Regions from separate parts of the Micromonospora sp. CNZ297 genome, predicted to be linked through region 1. Evidence: predicted binding sites of a transcription regulator. Region 1 holds the regulator's gene; the other holds the start of a gene.
What was found. The regulator HspR, encoded in region 1, represses chaperone genes until heat shock. The targets are predictions, from matches to a motif close to TTGAGTNNNNNNNACTCAA.
Positions count from the first base shown of each region.

Region 2: a site for HspR is predicted at 8,104-8,122, ahead of lon (endopeptidase La). Genes of this name have one in related genera too.

Region 1 covers NZ_VISU01000005.1:36,933-46,727, reverse strand. Annotated here, with positions in the region: partial or broken gene FB454_RS11175 (DivIVA domain-containing protein) at 1-157, opposite strand, end outside; gene FB454_RS11170 (winged helix-turn-helix domain-containing protein) at 362-580, shown strand; gene FB454_RS11165 (cation:proton antiporter regulatory subunit) at 662-1,162, shown strand; gene FB454_RS11160 (cation:proton antiporter) at 1,168-2,385, shown strand; gene FB454_RS11155 (hypothetical protein) at 2,550-2,978, shown strand; gene FB454_RS11150 (hypothetical protein) at 3,210-3,416, opposite strand; gene FB454_RS11145 (heat shock protein transcriptional repressor HspR) at 3,593-4,033, opposite strand; gene dnaJ (molecular chaperone DnaJ) at 4,058-5,245, opposite strand; gene grpE (nucleotide exchange factor GrpE) at 5,325-6,062, opposite strand; gene dnaK (molecular chaperone DnaK) at 6,111-7,973, opposite strand; gene FB454_RS11125 (P-loop NTPase family protein) at 8,184-9,795, shown strand, end outside.
Region 2 covers NZ_VISU01000001.1:70,556-80,350, reverse strand. Annotated here, with positions in the region: gene FB454_RS00385 (SMP-30/gluconolactonase/LRE family protein) at 1-266, opposite strand, end outside; gene FB454_RS00380 (STAS domain-containing protein) at 452-829, shown strand; gene FB454_RS00375 (FKBP-type peptidyl-prolyl cis-trans isomerase) at 917-1,285, opposite strand; gene FB454_RS00370 (DoxX family membrane protein) at 1,438-2,019, opposite strand; gene FB454_RS00365 (CBS domain-containing protein) at 2,238-2,936, shown strand; gene FB454_RS00360 (helical backbone metal receptor) at 2,961-3,683, opposite strand; gene FB454_RS00355 (DICT sensory domain-containing protein) at 3,715-4,806, opposite strand; gene FB454_RS00350 (PDDEXK family nuclease) at 4,913-5,779, shown strand; gene FB454_RS00345 (hypothetical protein) at 6,094-7,356, shown strand; gene FB454_RS00340 (histone-like nucleoid-structuring protein Lsr2) at 7,563-7,910, opposite strand; gene lon (endopeptidase La) at 8,145-9,795, shown strand, end outside.

The sequences.
Region 1 (9,795 bases):
CGGGGTCCAGCCCTCGCCGGCACGTCCTGAAGCTGCGGCCCCGCACCTGCCAGGGCCGGAGCGGAAGGTACGACGCGGAGCGGTAGGGGCCGCCCGGCGCGGAGTCGGGCGGGCGCGCGTTCCGCCGCTTCGGACGTATTCGCAGGATATTGCGCACGACACTGTCCCTTCTCGCCGAGGACGGGGGTCGGGACGAGCCACGGGGGATGCCCGCCCCGACCCTGGAAGCTCCAGGTGCCATCCGGGAGCGTTCGCCAGCAACCTACAATCGGTACCAGTCGTAGGTCAACGATCGACCCACAATTGCTTGAGGTTGGAGGTGGGTGCATGGTCGAATGGGCATGCCATCCGGGGAGTGTGTATGCCCAAGCAGCAGTACCAAGTGCTCGCAGACGAACTGAAGAGCAAGATCGATTCGGGAGAGTGGCCACCCGGCACCAAGCTGCCGAGCCGCGCCCAACTGTGCAAGGAATACGGAGTCTCCGACACGGTCGTCGGCAAGGCGATGATGATCCTGCGCGCGACCGGCCTCACCGAGACGCTCGAAGGTGTCGGCGTGTTCGTGGCCGAACGGACCTAGACGAGCCGCCCGAGCCGCATTGTGCAGCCTGTAGTTCGGCCCCGGACGCGGTGCGTGCGTGGCAGCGGTAGCCTCACCGGCGTGCGAGTACGTGTCGAACAGACCGCCCTGCCCGGGATCGGCGTACGTCATGATCTGATGACGGAGTCCGGCCGCCGGCTCGGCGTGGTCTCCCACCGCAATGGCCGCCGCGACCTGGTCCTATACGACCCGGACGATCCCGACTCCTGCCAACATGACATACCCCTGACCGACGACGAGGCGGAGGCGCTCGCCGACATCCTCGGCGCGTCGCTGATGCTGGGTCAGCTCTCCGGGCTGCGCGAGCAGGCCGCCGGGCTGCTGACCGAGCAGATCGCCATGCCGGCAGGGTCGAAGTACGTCGGCAGGCGGCTCGCGGACACCAAGGCACGCACCCGGACCAGCGCGTCGATCGTGGCCGTGCTGCGTCAGGGCGCCGTGAACGTCTCGCCCGATCCCACCTTCCGGTTCGAAGCCGGCGATGTGGTCGTCGTGGTCGGTACCCGTCAGGGGCTCGACGGCGTGACCGCGATCCTCGCCGAGACCGATCCGGACGGCTGACGCGTATGCACGAAACCACAATCCTGCTCATCGAGGTCGGTGCGCTGCTGCTCCTGCTCGGCCTGCTCGGCCGGCTGAGCCGTCGCTTCGGCGTGTCGCCCATCCCCCTGTACCTGCTCGCCGGCCTGGCGTTCGGGCACGGTGGTCTGCTGCCGCTCAACGCCAGCGAGGAGTTCTTCGCGGTCGGCGCCGAGATCGGCGTGATCCTGCTGCTGGTCATGCTCGGCCTGGAGTACAGCGCGAACGAGCTGGTGGGCAACCTCCGGTCCGCCGCGCCGGCCGGCCTGATCGACGCGGTGTTCAACGCGCTGCCCGGGTTCGCCTTCGCGCTCCTGCTCGGCTGGGGCTGGGTGGCGGCGGTGGTGCTCGCGGGCGTGACCTGGGTGTCGTCGTCCGGCGTGATCGCGAAGGTGCTCGGCGACCTGGGCCGGGTCGGTAACCGGGAGACCCCGGTGATCCTCTCCGTCCTGGTGATCGAGGACCTGGCGATGGCCCTCTACCTGCCGCTGGTCACCGCGCTGCTCGCCGGGGTCGGCCTGATGAAGGGCGGCATCGCGCTCGCCGTCGCGGTGTTCACCGTGGTCGTGGTGCTGGCCGTGGCGATCCGGTACGGCCACCTGATCTCCGCCGCGCTCTCCGCCAAGGATCCGGAGGCGCTGCTGCTCGGCGTGCTCGGCCTGACCCTGCTGGTCGCCGGTGTCGCGGCCAAGCTCCAGGTGTCGGCGGCGGTCGGCGCGTTCCTGGTGGGCATCGCGCTGTCCGGGCCGGTGGCGCACCACGCCACCGAGCTGCTCTCCCCGCTGCGTGATCTGTTCGCCGCGGTCTTCTTCGTGTTCTTCGGGCTGGTCACCAACCCGTTGGACATGCCGCCGGTGCTGCTGCCCGCGCTGCTGCTCGCAGTGGTGACCATGGCGACGAAGGTGGCCACCGGCTACCTGGCCGCCCGCCGGGCCGGGATCGCCGAGCCCGGACGCTGGCGGGCCGGCCTGGCGCTGACCCCGCGCGGCGAGTTCTCCATCGTCATCGCCGGGCTGGCCGTCGCGGCCGTCTACCCGGTGGAGCCGAAGCTCGCCGCGCTCGCCACCGCGTACGTGTTGATCACGGTGGTGACCGGGCCGCTGCTCGCCCGCCTGCCGGACAGCCCGTGGTTCAAGCAGTGGCTGCGCACCCGCGCCGCCGCCGCACGGCCGCCCGCGCCGCTGCCCCTGGGCACCGGCGACTGACCGGGCCGGGCCGGATCAGCCGCAGGGCAGATCCGGCCCGGCGTTGTCAAATTGATCCCGGGAAGGTCTACCCCTGCTCCGTCCAACCGCGTTAACGTTTCGGCCCAGCAGCCAGGGTCCGCGGGTGGCCTGCGCCCCCGCCAGCGCAAGCGGAAGGTCGGCCGGTGAGCGTGCAGGAAGAGACGTTCCGCGGCTTCGCCAACCCGGTCGATCCCTCGCCCGCCGAGCTTCGGGCGTGGGCCTATCAGCCGGATTCGGTGCCGCTGACCTCGATGCCGCCCGACTGGGATCTGCTGGTCGCCGGTGACCATCTGGTGCAGACGCTGTTCGATCTGGCCATGGATCAGGGCTGCCCGGCGCGGCGGTTCACGCTGCACTGCCTCTACATCTACGCCGCCGACGGCATCCGGACGAACTTCCGCGCCCACCCCAAGCGCCGGTTCCGCAAGCTGGTCGAGCAGGCCGAGAAGTCCGGCGACGACCTGATGCGCAACTGGGCGCACAACAGCCGGGTGCTGCTCGCCCGGCCGGATCTCTTCGTCTACCGGGACTGGTGCGAGGGCGGCCTGGTCCGGGAGAACCGCCGCCTCTGACCACCTCGACCCGCCCACGTCGACCTCGCTGGCCACGTCGACCCGACCGGCCTGGTCGATCATGAACTTGGCGGTGTTTGGTGTCCGGTTTGTCACCGCCAACTTCATGATCGACCGCGAGGGCGGGTGCGTGGTGCCCGCCCGGGAGCAGCCCGACGTCCCGGCCGGCCCTGCAGAACACGAACGGGCCGGGATCCCCCGTGGATCCCGGCCCGCACGTCGGCGGATCGTCTAGGTCGACCCGCCCTGCTTCTTGCGCCGCTCGTCGTCCCGCGCCCGGTCCACGCCGTGGTCCGTCTGGTCGGCGAAGCGCCCTTCCTTGACCTTGTCGCTGAAGCGTCCCTCGGTGACCCGGTCAAACCGCTCGCGCACGTTCTCGGCCACCTTCTCCAGCCGTTCCTCCGCGCGCTCGGCCACCTTCTTCGCCGGTTCCGTCATGACTCCCCCCGCCAGCCCGGAATCCGCTTTGGGGCTTTTGCCCCTACGGAAAAGCCTAGTTGACCCCGCTCTGCCGTACCCCGCTTTCCCCTGACCCGGCCCGCGAACCGCCCGGGGAACGACGAAGGCCGGCGCGGCCCCGGGGGAGCGGGGCGCGCCGGCCTTCAGGTACGGAATCAGCGGTCGGGAGCGCGGCGCGGACGCCAGACGACGAGCGCGGTGGATGTGCGGTTGGTGGGCACGAGGTCGCCGCGGGGGAAGCCACCGAGCGACTCCAGCTCGGCGATCCGCCGGTACGCGGCGTCCAGTTCCGCCTCCAGCCGGGCCACCCGCTGCTGCGCCTCTTCGAGCAGCCGCTCCAACCCGATGATCCGCTTGACCCCGGCCAGGTTGATCCCGTCGTCCTGGCTGAGCCGCTGCACCTCGCGGAGCAGCACCACGTCCCGGACGCTGTACCGGCGACCGCCGCCGGACGCCCGGCCGGCCTGCACCAGGCCCAGCCGGTCGTACTGGCGCAGCGTCTGGGGGTGCATCCCCGCCATCCGCGCGGCCACCGAGATCATCAAGACCTTGGCCTCGTATGCCTGGTCACCCGAGCCGACGTACTCCTCCGACATGCCCGCTCACCTCCGGTGCCGCCGTCAACTGAATCGACGTACCCGCGCGTCGAGATGTTCCCGCGCGGCGGGCGGAGTCTGCGCCGCGAAGGTCTCCAGCGCCGCCCGCGCCTCGTCCGAGACCTTCGCCGGAACCACCACGTCGAGCGTGACCAGCAGGTCACCGGCGCGGCCGTCCTTGCGTACGACGCCCTTGCCGCGGGCACGCAGCACCCGCCCGCTGGGCGTACCCGGTGGCACCCGCAGGGTCACCGTCCCGTCCAGGGTCGGCACGCGCAGGTCCGTGCCGAGAACCGCCTCGGCGTACGTGATCGGGACGTTCAGGGTCAGGTCGTCCCCGATGCGCCCGAACAGCTCGTCCGGGCGGACCTTCACCTGCACGAACAGGTCGCCCGCCGGACCGCCCCGCTCGCCGGGCTCACCTCGGCCGGCCAGGCGGATCCGCTGCCCGTCCGACACCCCGGCGGGGAAGCGGACGTGCAGCGTGCGGGTCTTGGTGACCCCGCCGGTGCCGTGGCACTCCGGGCACTTCTCCTCGACGATCGTGCCGACACCCTGGCAGTTGCGGCACGGCTCGGAGAAACTGAACGACCCCTGGTTGCGGGTGGTCACGCCGGCGCCGTGGCAGACCGGGCAGGCCACCGGCTGGGTGCCGGGCTTCGCGCCGTTGCCGTGGCAGGTGTCGCAGACGCCGGGCGCGCGCAGCGTCAGCGGCAGCGTGACGCCGCGTACCGCGTCTTCGAAATCGAGCGCCACCTCGGTCTCGACGTCCCGGCCGCGGGCCGGGCCGCGCGGACGTGCCGGACCGCCGCCACCTGCACCGCCGGAGAAGATCGAGCTGAACAGGTCGGTGAAGCCGCCGCCGCTGAACCGGCTGTCCCCACCCCCGGCACCGCCGCCGAACAGGTCGGAGACGTCGAACGGCATGCCGCCCGGCTGGCCCGCGCCGCGGGCGTTGCGCCGGAAGGCGCCGGAGCCGAACAGCGAGCGCATCTCGTCGTACTCGCGGCGCTTCTTCTCGTCACCGAGCACCGCGTACGCCTCGGAGACGGTCTTGAACCGCTCCTCGGCACCGGTGTCGCCGGGGTTGTGGTCCGGGTGCGACTCCCGGGCCAACTTGCGGTACGCCTTCTTGATCTCGTCCGAGGAGGCGGACTTGTCCACGCCCAACGCGGCGTAGTAGTCCTTCTCGATCCAGTCCTTGGAACTCACCGGTCCACCCCCTTCCACGGGTCGAACCCCGGTCGTCCCGCCCGCCCGGTGCGGGCGGGCGGGACGTCACGGGTCGGCACTACTCCGGGTCCGCGACCGCGACCATGGCGGGCCGCAGCAGCCGCTCGCCGAGCTGGTAACCACGGCGCATGACCTGTACGCAGGTCGGCTCCGTCACGTCGGCGGAGGTCTGGTGCGCCACCGCCTCGTGCCGGGTCGGGTCGAACGGGTCACCCTGCTCGCCGAACGCGGTCAGGCCGAACTTGGCCAGCGCGCCGGTGAGCTGCTCGGCCACGCTGCCGAACGGGCCCACCAGGTCGCCGTGCTCGCGGGCCCGGTCCAGGTCGTCGAGGATCGGCAGCAGCGCGGTGAGCACCGCCCCGGTGGCCTGCTCCTGCACCAGGTTGCGGTCCCGGTCGACCCGCTTGCGGTAGTTGGCGTACTCCGCAGTCACCCGCTGGAGGTCGCGGGTGCGCTCCTCCAGGTCGGTGCGGAGCGACTCCAGCTCGGCGCCGAGCGGCGTGTCAGTGCCGGTCCCGCCGTTCGGCTCGACGGGCGAGTCGACCACGGTCGGACCGCTGACCTCGGCCTCGCCGCCGATCTCGTCGACCACGACCTCGGCCTCCTCGACCAGCCCTTCGGCGGGCGCGTCGGCGGCCGCGTCGGCCGCCGAGGCGTCGTTCGCCGGCTGCTCGGTCACCTTGCCGAGCTTGCGCTTGTCGCGGATGACGACCCGGGGTTCGTCGCCGGTGTCCTTCCCGGCGCCCGGCGCCGACCCGGTGGCACCCGGGTCGGCCGCTCGTGGCTTGTCCGTCATGCGGTTACCTCATCCCTCTGCCGTGCGAATCGTGTCCGGGACCGGATGTCACTTCTTGTCCTCGTCCACGATCTCCGCGTCGACCACGTCGTCGTCGCCACCGGCCTTCGGGCCACCGGCCGCGCCCGCGCCGGCACCCGGCCCGGCCGCACCTGGTGCGGTCTGCTCGCCCTCCTGCTGCTGGGCGTAGAGCAGCGAGCCCGCCTGCTGGGAGACCTGCGCCAGCTTCTCGTGCGCGGACTTGATCTTCTCGATGTCCTGCCCGCCGAGGGCGCTGCGCAGCTCGCCGAGCGCCTCGTTGAGCTGGTCGCGGTTCTCGCCGGGCAGCTTGTCGCCGCTCTCGGCGAGGAACTTCTCGGTCTGCCACTGGAGCGCCTCGGCCACGTTGCGGGTCTCGGCCTCCTCACGACGACGCTTGTCCTCGTCGGCGTGCTCCTCGGCGTCCCGGCGCATCCGCTCGATGTCGTCCTTCGGCAGCGAGGAGCCGCCGGTGATCGTCATCTTCTGCTCCTTGCCGGTGCCCAGGTCCTTGGCGTGCACGTTCACGATGCCGTTGGCGTCGATGTCGAACGTGACCTCGATCTGCGGCACGCCGCGCGGGGCCGGCGGGAGACCGGTCAGCTCGAAGGTGCCGAGCTTCTTGTTGTAGGCGGCGATGTCCCGCTCGCCCTGGAACACCTGGATCAGCACCGACGGCTGGTTGTCGTCGGCGGTGGTGAACACCTCGGAGCGCTTGGTCGGGATGGTGGTGTTGCGCTCGATCAGCTTGGTGAAGATGCCGCCCTTGGTCTCGATGCCCAGGCTCAGCGGGGTCACGTCGAGCAGCAGGACGTCCTTGACCTCGCCCTTGAGCACACCGGCCTGGAGGGCGGCGCCGACGGCGACGACCTCGTCCGGGTTGACGCCCTTGTTCGGGTCGCGGCCGGTGAGCTGCTTGACCAGGTCGGTCACGGCCGGCATGCGGGTCGAGCCGCCGACCAGGATGACGTGGTCGACGTCGGAGATCTTGATGCCGGCGTCCTTGACGGCCTGCTCGAACGGGCCCTTGCAGCGGTCCAGCAGGTCCTGCGTCATGCGCTGGAACTCGGCGCGGCTGAGCGTCACGTCCAGGTGCAGCGGACCGGCCGAACCGGCGGTGATGTACGGCAGGTTGATGTTGCTGGTGGTGGCGGCGGACAGCTCGATCTTGGCCTTCTCGGCGGCCTCCTTGAGCCGCTGCATGGCCATCTTGTCCTGCGAGAGGTCGATGCCGTGCTCGCCACGGAACGTCTTCACCAGGTGGTCGATGATGCGCTGGTCCCAGTCGTCACCACCGAGCTGGTTGTCACCGCTGGTGGACTTGACCTCCACCACGCCCTCGGCCAGCTCCAGCAGCGACACGTCGAAGGTGCCGCCACCGAGGTCGAAGACCAGGACGGTCTGCTCCTTGGAGCCCTTGTCCAGGCCGTACGCCAGCGCCGCCGCGGTCGGCTCGTTCACGATCCGCAGCACGTTGAAGCCGGCGATCTCACCGGCCTCCTTGGTGGCCTGGCGCTGCCCGTCGTTGAAGTAGGCCGGGACGGTGATCACCGCGTCGGTGATCTGCTCGCCCAGGTACGCCTCGGCATCCCGCTTGAGCTTCATCAGCGTGCGCGCCGAGATCTCCTGCGGGGTGTACTTCTTGCCGTCGATGTCGACGGTCCAGTTGGTGCCGATCTCACGCTTGACCGACCGGATGGTCCGGTCGGGGTTGGTCACCGCCTGGCGCTTGGCGACCTCACCGACGAGCACCTCGCCGTTGCGGGCGAACGCGACGATCGAGGGAGTCGTACGCGAGCCCTCGGCGTTGGCGATGACGGTGGGCTCACCGCCCTCGAGAACGCTGACGCAGGAGTTCGTCGTGCCGAGGTCGATGCCGACCGCACGTGCCATGTTCGCTTCCTCGCTTCGTAACGGGTGAGCAGGTCAGACGGCCTGCCCGGCGGGTCGCCGGTAAGCGACCGCACCACAAGTTGAGTGAACTTGACTCAATAGTGCCACGCGATCGCCAATCCGCAAGTCGGGGTTGAGCCGACCCGGCGCAACCCGACCGTTACTACTGTCCGGTTGTCTTACCTTGCGTCGGTCGGGCACGCTTTAGCGGTGACGACGCATGGCGATTCCGCCACCCGTGCCGGCGCGCCCGCCGTCGCAGCCCGCACCGGGCCCGCCACGGGCGACGATCAGCCTGCTCACGCCGCCGACGGCCTGCCCGCCGCGCTCACCGGCCTGCGCGCGGCAATCGGTGCGGCCCGCTTCCCGCTCACCCTTCCCTCGGCCGAGCCGGCCCGGCACGCCGCCACGAGCCTCACCGACCAGCTCGACGACTACCTGCTGCCCCGGCTGGCCCGGCTCGACGCCCCGCTCCTGGTGGTCGTCGGCGGCTCCACCGGCGCCGGCAAGTCGACACTCGTCAACAGCCTGGTCCAGGCCCGGGTCAGCGCGGCGGGCGTGCTCCGCCCCACCACCCGCTCCCCGGTGCTGGTGTGCAGCCCGGCCGACGCGGCCTGGTTCCGGCAGGGCGAACTGCTGCCCGGCCTGACCCGGACCACCGAGCCCAGCGAGCAGCCGGGCACCCTGCACCTGGTCACCGCGCCGGCGCTGCCGCCCGGCCTGGCCTTCCTCGACGCGCCGGACATCGACTCGGTGGTCGACGCCAACCGGGCGCTCGCCGGTCAGCTGCTCGCCGCCGCCGACCTCTGGCTGTTCGTCACCACCGCCGCCCGGTACGCCGACGCCGTCCCCTGGGAACTGCTCCGCAGCGCCCGCGCCCGGGGCACCGCCGTGGCGATGGTGCTCGACCGGGTGCCCCCGGAGGCAGCCGACGAGGTCGCCGCCCACCTGTCCGAGATGCTCGCCGAGCAGGAGCTGGGCGCCTCGCCGCTGTTCGTGCTACCGGAGACCTGGGTGGACGGGCAAGGGCTGCTGCCGGACCGGATCACCGCGCCGCTGAGCGACTGGTTCGCCCGGCTCGCCGCCGACGCCGAGGCCCGCGCCGCGGTGGTCCGGCAGACACTCGACGGCGCGCTGGCCGCGGTGCACCCGGTCGTCGAAGGGCTGGCCGAGGCCGCCGACGAGCAGGTCACCGCCGCCGACGCGCTGGACGAGCGGGTCCAGGCCGCGTACCGGAGCGCGGAGCGGAGCGTCGACCAGGGGCTCAGGGACGGCCGGCTGCTACGCGGCGAGGTGCTGGCCCGCTGGCAGGAGTTCATCGGCACCGGCGACTTCTTCCGCGGGCTGGAGGCCCGCATCGGGCGCCTGCGCGACCGGGTGGTCGCGGCGGTCACCGGGCGGCCCGCTCCCGCCGCGGAACTGCGTACCGCGATCGAGTCCCAGCTCGTCACGCTGCTGCGCGGGGTGGCCGCCGAGGCGGCGGAGAACGCGTACACCGGCTGGAAGGCGCACCCGGCGGGCGCGGCGCTGCTGGAGCCGGACCTGGCCCACCCCTCGGCCGACCTGCCCGAGCGGGCCGAGCAGCTGGTCCGCGACTGGCAGCGCGGCGTGCTGGAGCTGGTCCGGGTCGAGGGCGGCGACCGGCGGTTCGTGGCCCGCACGGCCGCGTACGCGGTGAACGCCACCGGCCTCGCCGTCATGATCGGCGTGTTCGCCTCCACCGCGTTCATCCCGACCGGGCTGGAGGTCGCCGCGGGCACCGGCACGGCGGTCGCCGGGCAGACCGTGCTCCAGGCGATCTTCGGGGACCAGGCGGTGCGCA
Region 2 (9,795 bases), on a different contig from region 1:
TCGGCCAGCAGCGTCGGCGGCGTGCCGGGCGGGGAGTCGGCCGGCCACCACCAGAGCCGGCCGTCCTCGTCGCCGCTGACCACCCGGCCGTCGCCGTCGACCACCACGTCCTCCGGGCCGTGGCCGCCGGCCGGCAGCGGCAGCAGGTCGGCCCGGTCGAGCCGGGTGTCAGCGGGCGACCAGGGGCCGGTGAGCGGCGGCGGCACCGTCGCCGGCTCGCGGACCGGCCGGATCAGCAGTGGCGCTCGCGGGCGGGGGACGACCATCGGCTCATTGTGGCCCGGCGGCGTCGCGCTGGGCAGCCCCCGACGGCGTTTCGCCGTTTCCCGCGCGACGTGGCGTGGCGGTTGCGGGATGACCCTGAGACGGCTCGGGGTCGGTTCCCGGACACTACCCGGAACCCCTGCCGCGAGGTCCGGAAATGTCGGTGGGCCCGGGTAGGTTTGGCCGCATGGTACACAGCGGTGAGCGCTTCCACGTGGTGACGGACGTGCACGATCACGTGGTCGAGCTGCGCCCGGTCGGCGAGATCGACATCGCCTCCGTGACGGCGTTCCGGGCGGCGCTCTGGGCGGCGCCGGCCCGGCCGGTGCTGCGGGTCGACCTGTCCGGTGTGCGGCTGCTCTCCGCCGCCGGGGTCCGCGCGCTCGTCGCCACCCACCTGCGGGTGCGGGCCCGCGGCGGCGAGCTGGTGCTCACCGACCCCGACCCGGTGGTGGCCCGGGTGCTGCGGGTGACCGGCCTGCACCGGGTGCTCCCGGTGCGCTGCACCGACCGCGCCCAGGATCCGTCCGGCCGCGCCCATGAGCTGATGGCCTGCGCGGCCTGAACGGCCGGCGGCCCGAGGGCACGCGGCCCGGGCGCACGCCGGGCCGCCGGCGCGGAAGCCGACGGCCCGATGTGAACGGCGTTGCGCTCAGCGCACGCCGAGCAGGTCCACCACGAAGACGAGCGTCTCGTTCGGCTTGATGACGCCGCCCGCGCCCCGGGCGCCGTAGCCCAGGTGCGGCGGGATGGTGAGCTTGCGCCGGCCGCCCACCTTCATGCCCACGACGCCCTGGTCCCAGCCGGCGATGACCTGGCCGCCGCCGAGCGGGAACTCGAACGTCTCACCCCGGTTCCACGAGGCGTCGAACTCGCGGCCGTTCGAGTGGGCCACGCCCACGTAGTGCACGCTCACCAGCTGGCCCGCGCGGGCCTCCGGGCCGTCGCCGACGGTGATGTCCTCGACGACCAGATCGGCGGGCGGCGCGCCCTCGATCGGGCCGATCTGGGGCTTGTCCATGAGCGGGTCTCCTCGGTGCTGACGGTGTGGTCACAGTCGATCCTGCCGGATCGCGACCGGCCGATACGCGCCGGTCCCCGCACACCGGCGTGGCGGGTACACGAAAGAGGCGGGCGTCGCCTGTCGGCGACGCCCGCCCCGGGGCGAGCTGGTCACTTCAGCCAGGGGAGACGCTGGACCAGGGGGAGCCTCGCCCAGGCCCGGCCGAGGCCGAGGGTGTTGCCGGCGCCCACCAGGGCCAGGCCGGCCAGCAGGCCCGCGTAGATGAGGTGGTCGTCCATGAAGGGGTTGTTCGCCGGGGGCAGCACGGCCGTCCACATCAGGACCAGGAGCAGACCGCCCGCGACGGCGGCGACCCGGATGCCGATGCCGAGCATCAGGGCGACACCGATGCCGAGCAGGCCGACCATGAACAGCCAGTCCGCCCAGGCCGCGCCGGCCAGGTTCTGGTAGATGCCCGCGAACGGTCCCTCGACGGCGTGTCCGAGGAAGCCCTTGGTGGGGCTGCCGCCGTTGATCCAGGCGTTCTTCGCCGGGGTCTCGTGGCCGAGGCCGAACATCTTGTCGAGGAAGGCCCAGAGGAACACCCAGCCCAGGGCGAGCCGCAGCCCGGCCCAGACGTACCGGGTGGCCTTCTGGCGGGTGGTCTCGGTGTGCGCCGCCGGAGCGATGGTGGCGGCGGGGGTCCGCTTGACGGCGGGGGTCCGCTCGATTGTCGCGGTCATGGTCTCCACGTCCCTTCCTGTGCCTCGCACCGCGCTTCCCGGTGGCACATTCATTCCACCGCCGCGCGGCGCCCGGGAGCAGGGCCGAGAGGTGCCCTCGTGACCGGGTCATTGGTCCCGTCCGTACCCGGTCCGGTCGGCCCCTCGCAGCCGGTCCGCCGCCCCTGACCAGGCCTTACGCCGGCGGCCTACCGTCGCAGGTGGAGACCCGGCACGAGGAGGTCGTGATGAGGACGTGGCAGGTTACCGACGTGATGACCAGGGACGTCGCCACGGTGACGGAGGAGACCCCGTACCGCGAGGTCGTCGACGTGCTGGTGCGGCAGCGGATCAGCGGTGTGCCGGTGGTGGACTCGTTCCGCCGGGTGCTCGGGGTGATCTCCGAGGCGGACCTGCTGCACAAGGTGGAGCGGTCCGGTCACCCGGACGAGCGGCGGGTCTTCGAGGGACGGCGCCGCCGTACCGCGCGGGAGAAGGCGGGCGCGCTCGTCGCCCGGGACCTGATGACCGCGCCCGCGGTCACCACCCACGAGCGGGCGTCGCTCGCGGCGACCGCCCGGCTGATGGACCACGAGGCCGTCAAGCGGCTCCCGGTGCTGGACGACCTGGGCCGGCTCGCCGGCATCGTCACCCGCGGTGACCTGCTGCGCGTGCACCTGCGTTCCGACGCGGAGATCCGCGAGGAGGTCGTGCACGAGGTGCTGCGGCGGGTGCTGTCGGTGCGCGACGGCCTGGTCACGGTCCAGGTCCGCGGCGGCGAGGTCACCATGGACGGGCGGCTGGACCGGCGTAGCGCCGTCGAGCTGGCCGGCCGTCTCGCCGCCCAGGTCGCGGGCGTGGTCGCGGTGCACAACGCGATCGGGTACGACGTGGACGACACCACGCTGATGGAGCTGGACCCGGTGCACGCCACCCCGGTCGCCTGAGCGCCGCCACCCGGGCCCCGCCGGTCAGGTGGGGCCCTCGGTGGCGAGCTGGGCGGCCAGCAGCGCGGGGGCCTCGGCCAGCGACGGCCCGTACCAGGTGAGGTGCCGGCCGGACACCAGCGCCGCCGGCACACCGGGGAACGCCTCCGGCCCGTCGTCGGCGGTGAACCGGTACGGCTCGTCGGGCAGCACCACCAGTTCCGGCGCCCGGGCGCGCAGCTCGTCCAGGCTCGGCCGGGGATAGCGTTCCGCGTCGTCGGCCCAGCCGTTGCGCACACCGAGCCGGGCCAGCACGTCCCCGGCGAACGTGTCCCGCCCCAGCACCACCCACGGCCGTCGCCACACCGGCACCACGGCGGTGCGGACGCGTCCCGGCGCGGGCAGTGCGGCCCAGGCACGGCGGGCCTCGCGCAGCCACTGCGGCTCGGCCGGCGCGCCGAGCGCGTCGACCAGCTCACCGAGCTGGTCGAGGGCCTCCGGCACGGTACGCGGGAAGGTGACCCGGACCGGCACCCCGGCCGCGCGCAGCGCCTCGGCGTCGGCCAGCCGGTTCTCCTCCTCGTTGAGCAGCACCAGGTCCGGCTCCAGGGCGAGCACCCGGTCCAGGTCCGGGTACTTCGTCCCGCCGACCCGGGCGACGTCCAGCCCGGCCGGGTGGGTGCACCAGTCGGTCGCGCCGACCAGCGCCTCCGGGCGGGTGGCCGCGACCGCCTCGGTCAGCGACGGCACCAGCGACACCACCCGCACCGCGTCTCCTCCCCTTGAGCCGGACCGCCGGTCAGCGGGCCGCCGCGGTCACGGCGTCGGCGGTCTCCGGCGGCAGGCCCGCCACCGGCAGGCCCTTGCGTACCGCCCAGTCGACTGCGGCGCGCAGGTCCGCGGTGGGCAGCGGCCGCCGGGTGGTCACCCCGACCGCCGCGTGCACTGTGTACGCCATGAACGGGTACGACCGGGCCAACGCGCCGATCGCGTCGTGCAGCCGGCGTACCACCTCCAGCGCGGCCGGTTCGTCGAGCCCCGGCAGGAGGAGCTGGAACTCGTTCTCGGTGACGCGCAGCGCGCGGTCGACCGGCCGCAGCACGGCGGTGATCGCGGTGAGCACGGCGTGTCCCTCGCGGGCGACGCCGCGGCGGCCGAAGCGTTCCGGCGAGCCGGGCGGCGCGTCCACCCGCAGGCCGACCAGCGCCACCGGCAGGGTGCCGGAGGCGGTCACCCCGTCCGCGCCGGACCACCGGGCCAGGCCGGGCTCGTCCAGCATCGTCTCGGCCGGCTCGACCGGCTGGTTGTTCCGGTCGCCGCGGCGGGCCAGCAGCCGCAGCGCCGCCTCGGCACGCGGTTCGCCGGGCCCGGCCGGGATGTCCCGCACCCGGGCGATCGCCTCGTCCAGCGCGGTACGCGCCGCGGCGGGCAGCCGCTCGGCGAGCTGTTCGCGCAGCCGGATCGCCTCGTGCAGCGCCTCGTCGCGGCGGAAGCCCCAGCGTCCCTCGAACAGCCGGCCGGACTCCAGCGTCGGCGCGGGCGCCACCTCGGCCCGGTCGTGCGCGACGAGTGTGGCGCCGAAACGCGGGCTCAGCGCCACCACCGTCCACTCCCGGGCCAGCGCCTCCGCCTCGTCCAGCGCCACGCCGTAGGTACCGTCGGGCAGGTCGGGCGGCGGTCCGCCGACCATCGCCACCACCGTCACGGCGGCGCGGCCGGCGATGCGCCGGTAGACCTCGCGCTCCCGGGCGAAGTACGGCAGCCGCTGGAACAGCGCGAGCACGACGAGAGGGCCGTCCTCGGCCTCGGCGAGCGCCGCGCGTTCGATGGCGTGGGAGACGGTGACGAGACTGCGTTTGGTGAACTGTTCCGGGGTCCGTCCGCTGGGCACGGGCAGAGCCTAGAGGGACGGGCGCGGTAGCGCACCGGTCGGCCGGACCGGTCGTGCCGCACGGCCTACACTCGGGCGTCGACCGGACGAGGGGGATCGGGGCGAGATGACGAGCACAGGCAGCGTGACCGCCTCCTGGCTGCGGCCGATCCCGCCCGGCGCCGCGCCGTCCCTGGTCCGTGCCGGCCACCTCGGCCACACCGGGCGGCGGCTCGGCGACCTGGTGCAGGGCCGCCCGCCCGGGGTCACCGGCAGCCAGTGGAGCACCGCCGGGCGGGCGTCGCTCGACCTGGTGGTCTGCGCGGCCGACACCGGGCTGCCGCGTTTCGCGGTGCGGTTCACCGTGCCCGCCCCCGACGGATCGGCCGCGCGACGGTCCGAACGGCTGACCGACGCGGTCTGCGTCGCCGTCGGCCTGCCGCTGGTGCGCGTCGAGTCGCCGACGCTGGGCGGCGCGGAGCAGGTCCGCCGGTTCGTCGAGTACGTGCTGGACGCGCGGGCGTACGCCGACGGCACCGACCCGGACGGCGGTGACACGGTCGGCTTCCGGGACATCATCGGCCGGCTGCCGGACGGCCGGCGCGGACCGGTGAACGACCTGGGCGCGCTGGCCCGGGTCGAGGCGGTCGAGGCGTACGTGGCGGGCCGGATCGCCGACCCGATCGTGCGCGGCCTGCACGTGCGCTGGACCGACGGTCCGGCGGAGGGCTGGGCCTGGGCCGAGGTGCGGCCCGGCCGTTGCCTGCTGGAGCGGGTACGGCTGACCTCGCGCGGTTTCTCCTGCGGCGTCGACCCGGGGCGGCTCGCCGAGGACCTGGCGGCTGTGGCGCTGGGGGAGCGGTTGCGTGACCTCGACGGTGCCGCGCCGTCCCTGCTGGACCGCGACGAGCTTCTCCGGCGGGTACGCGCGCTGGCCGCCCGGCGGGACTCCTTCGACGGCGGGTTCGCCTTCGATCACCTCTGCGCCGACTGAGCCGTCCGTCCTCGCCGGCGAGGACGGCGACTTTTCGATTTTTTTCCGATCTCCGGTTGAACCTTCGCCGACGGCGCTCCGTACCTCATCGGGAATGGACGCAGATCTTCCCCGCCGCGCCCGGACGGCGCGGAGACGGTGCGGAAAGGGCATCGTCGGCCATTGACGCGCGACTGAGCGTCGCAGTGATCTCACACCCCGAATTCGTCGGTCCGCCGGGATCACCAGTCAACTACCGGATCGTGAAGGAGAGCAATTCGATGCGCAGGTCCACACGGGCGCGCCGGTCATCCGGTAACGCGCGGAGCAAGCGGATGCTGGCGGTTGTCGGCACGCTCGCGGTCTTCGGCGGCATCGTCGCCGTCACCCAGATCTCGTCCGCCCAGGACCGGCGGACGACCACCCGCGCCGCCTCGGCGTCCTGCGTGCCCGCGAGCCCCGGGGCGACCGCCCCGGACGGCCAGGGCAGCACCACCCGTACCTGGCAGAACGGCCGCTGGGTCCGCAACCACTGGGGCGACGGGCAGATGTCGCCGGCCGAGTGCCAGCAGACCAACGCGGGCGGCGCGGGCGCCGGCACCCCGACCGTGGCCTGCCCGGACGTCCGGGGCCGGCTGCCGCAGGTGCCCGGTCAGGCCCGTGCCGAGGTGGACCGCACCCTGGCTCTGCTGGAGTCGCAGATCGCCGACGCGAACCGGCGGCTCGCGGCGGAGGGCCGCAAGGGCGGCGAGTTCATCAACAACGCGATCCTGCGTCCGCTCGCGGACAAGCGGACCGCGGCGCTCAACCGGATCGCCACCGCCATCGGCCGGGTCGCCCAGCGCCCGCAGGGCCTGGACCAGCTCGCCCAGTGTGCGGTGACCGACACCCCGCAGAACGGCGGCCAGAACGGCGGGAACAACAACGGCGGTCAGAACGGCGGCAACAACAACGGGGGCCAGAACGGCGGCAACAACAACGGCGGTCAGAACGGCGGGAACAACGGCGGCGGGAACAACAACGGCGGCGGCCAGAACAACGGTGGCGGCAACGGCCTGAACGTGCTCGCCAAGGACTGCTCCGGCAGCCAGCTCCAGGCGCACGACGGCTTCCAGAACGGCAACCGGTGCGTGAGCACCGCGTTCGGTGAGGTGGGCGCCGCGGCGAACAACCCGTCGCTGCTGATCACGCAGTTCCCGAACCAGGTGCGGCGCAACCAGCCGTTCACCCTCCGGGTCACCACCAAGAACCTGGTGCGGGACCGCTTCCTCGCCGCCGGCCAGGGCGGCTACTACCTGGAGAGCTCGCTGCTCAACGGCCAGGGCCTGGTGCGCGGCCACTTCCACACCGCCTGCCGCATGCTCGGCAGCACCCGGCAGCCTCCGAACCCGCAGGACGTGCCGGCCTTCTTCGTGGCCACCGAGGACGGGCGGGGCGGCAACCAGCCGGACGACGTGCTGATCCAGATTCCGGGCCTGGCGCAGTCGGGCGTGGCGCAGTGCGCGGTCTGGGCCGGTGACGGCTCGCACCGCATCCCGATGATGGAGCGGGCCAACCAGACTCCCGCCATCGACGTGGTGCGCATCCGGGTCAACTGAGCGGGCGAACGGCAGCGGCCGTCCGGGGGACTCCTCCGGGCGGCCGCTGCCGTTCCCGCGTACGGGCACGGTGGAAGGTGATCCCGGAAGAAATTTCGTGCCGGCGGTATCCGGCCGGATGAAAAGCGCTGACCGTAGAAAGCCGATCGGGCCCCCGCCGATTTCTCAGCGTGACCCCGGGATGCCCGACGGTGAACCGGTGGCGGTCAGCGGTTCTTGTACGCCTCGACCACCGACACCGGGATGCGCCCGCGCTCGGAAATCTCGAACCCGTTCTTGGCGGCCCATTCCCGGATGGCGCGGTTCTGCTCGCGGTCCATTCCCGAGGTGCTCGGCCGGGCGGTGCGGCGGGCGCCGCGGGCGACCTCGGTCGCTCCCCGGCCGATTCGCCTGCCAGCGCTGATGTACGGATCCAGCGCCTTGCGCAGGACGCCCGCGTTCTCGTCGGAGACGTCGATCGTGTACGCCACGCCGTCCAGGCTGAACTCGACGGTCCGATCGGCCTTTCCGCCGTCGAGGTCGTCGGTCAGAACGGTGATTACTTTCCTTGCCATCGCCATTACTCCCTGTGTCGGGCGGGGTGTGGCTAAGAGTTTGACCTACCGCGCGGTAATTCCGCAACAATAGCCGACTGTTTCCATTCGGCGGGTCGCGGTAAAGGGCGCCGCCATTGGGTGCGGAGCGCGGGAACGCGGCCCTTCGTAGTGGCGTGGGTCACAACCCGGAACAAGGGGCACGTTTTGTTACTTGAGCCAGACACGCTCAACCAACGTGATGGCAGGTGTTCGATGGCAACTCTTCCGGTACTCCCACTGACCGACGCCGTCCTGCTGCCCGGGATGGTCATCCCGGTGACCCTCGACCCGACCACCCAGGCCGCCGTCGACGCGGCCCGCGCCACCGGCGACAAGGAACTCCTGGCCGTACCCCGCCTCGACGGCGAGTACGGCTCCGTCGGCGTGGTCGCCACGATCGAGAAGGTGGGCCGGCTGCCCAGCGGCGAACCGGCGGCGGTCGTCCGCGGTCTCACCCGCGCCCGCATCGGCTCCGGCGTGCCCGGCCCCGGCGCCGCGCTCTGGGTCGAGGCGACCGAACTCGACGAACCCGCACCGGCGGGCCGCGCCCGCGAACTCGCCCGCGAGTACCGCGCGCTCATGACCTCGGTGCTGCAGCAGCGCGGCGCCTGGCAGGTGATCGACGCGATGGAGCGGATGACCGACCTGTCCGAGCTGGCCGACTCGGCCGGTTACGCGCCCTGGCTCAGCCTGACGCAGAAGACCGAACTGCTCGCCGCGCCGGACGTCACCGCCCGGCTGGAACTGCTCGTCGGCTGGGTGAAGGAACACCTCGCCGAGCAGGAGGTCACCGAGCAGATCAACAGCGACGTCCGCGAAGGGCTGGAGAAGTCCCAGCGCGAGTTCCTGCTCCGCCAGCAGCTCGCCGCGATCCGCAAGGAACTCGGCGAGGACGAGCCGGACGGCTCCGCCGACTACCGCTCCCGGGTGGAGTCCGCCGACCTGCCGGAGAAGGTCCGCGAGGCGGCGCTGCGCGAGGTCGGCAAGCTGGAGCGGGCCAGTGACGCCTCACCCGAGGCGGGCTGGATCCGGACCTGGCTGGACACCGTCCTGGAGATGCCGTGGAACACGCGTACCCAGGACAACATGGACCTGGCCGCGGCCCGGGCCGTGCTCGACGCCGACCACGCCGGCCTGGCCGACGTGAAGGACCGCATCCTGGAGTACCTCGCGGTGCGCAACCGGCGCGCGGAGCGCAACCTCGGCGTGGTCGGCGGACGCGGTTCCGGCGCGGTGCTGGCCCTGGCCGGTCCGCCCGGTGTCGGCAAGACCAGCCTCGGCGAGTCGGTCGCCCGGGCGCTGGGCCGCAACTTCGTCCGCGTCTCCCTCGGCGGTGTCCGGGACGAGGCGGAGATCCGCGGTCACCGGCGCACCTACGTGGGCGCGCTGCCCGGCCGGATCGTGCGGGCGCTGCGCGAGGCCGGCTCGATGAACCCGGTCGTGCTGCTCGACGAGGTCGACAAGCTGGCCGCCGGCTACTCCGGCGACCCGGCGGCGGCCCTGCTGGAGGTGCTCGACCCGGCGCAGAACCACACGTTCCGCGACCACTACCTGGAGGTCGACCTCGACCTGTCCGACGTGCTGTTCCTGGCCACCGCCAACGTGGTCGAGGCGATCCCCGGCCCGCTGCTGGACCGGATGGAGCTGGTCGCGCTGGACGGCTACACCGAGGACGAGAAGGTCGCCATCGCCCGGGACCACCTGCTGCCCCGGCAGCGGGAACGGGCCGGGCTGACCACCGACGAGGTCACAGTCGCCGACGAGGCGCTGGCGCTGATCGCTGGTGAGTACACCCGGGAGGCCGGCGTCCGGCAGCTCGAACGCGCTCTCGCCAAGATCTTGCGCAAGGTCGCGGTCGCGCTCG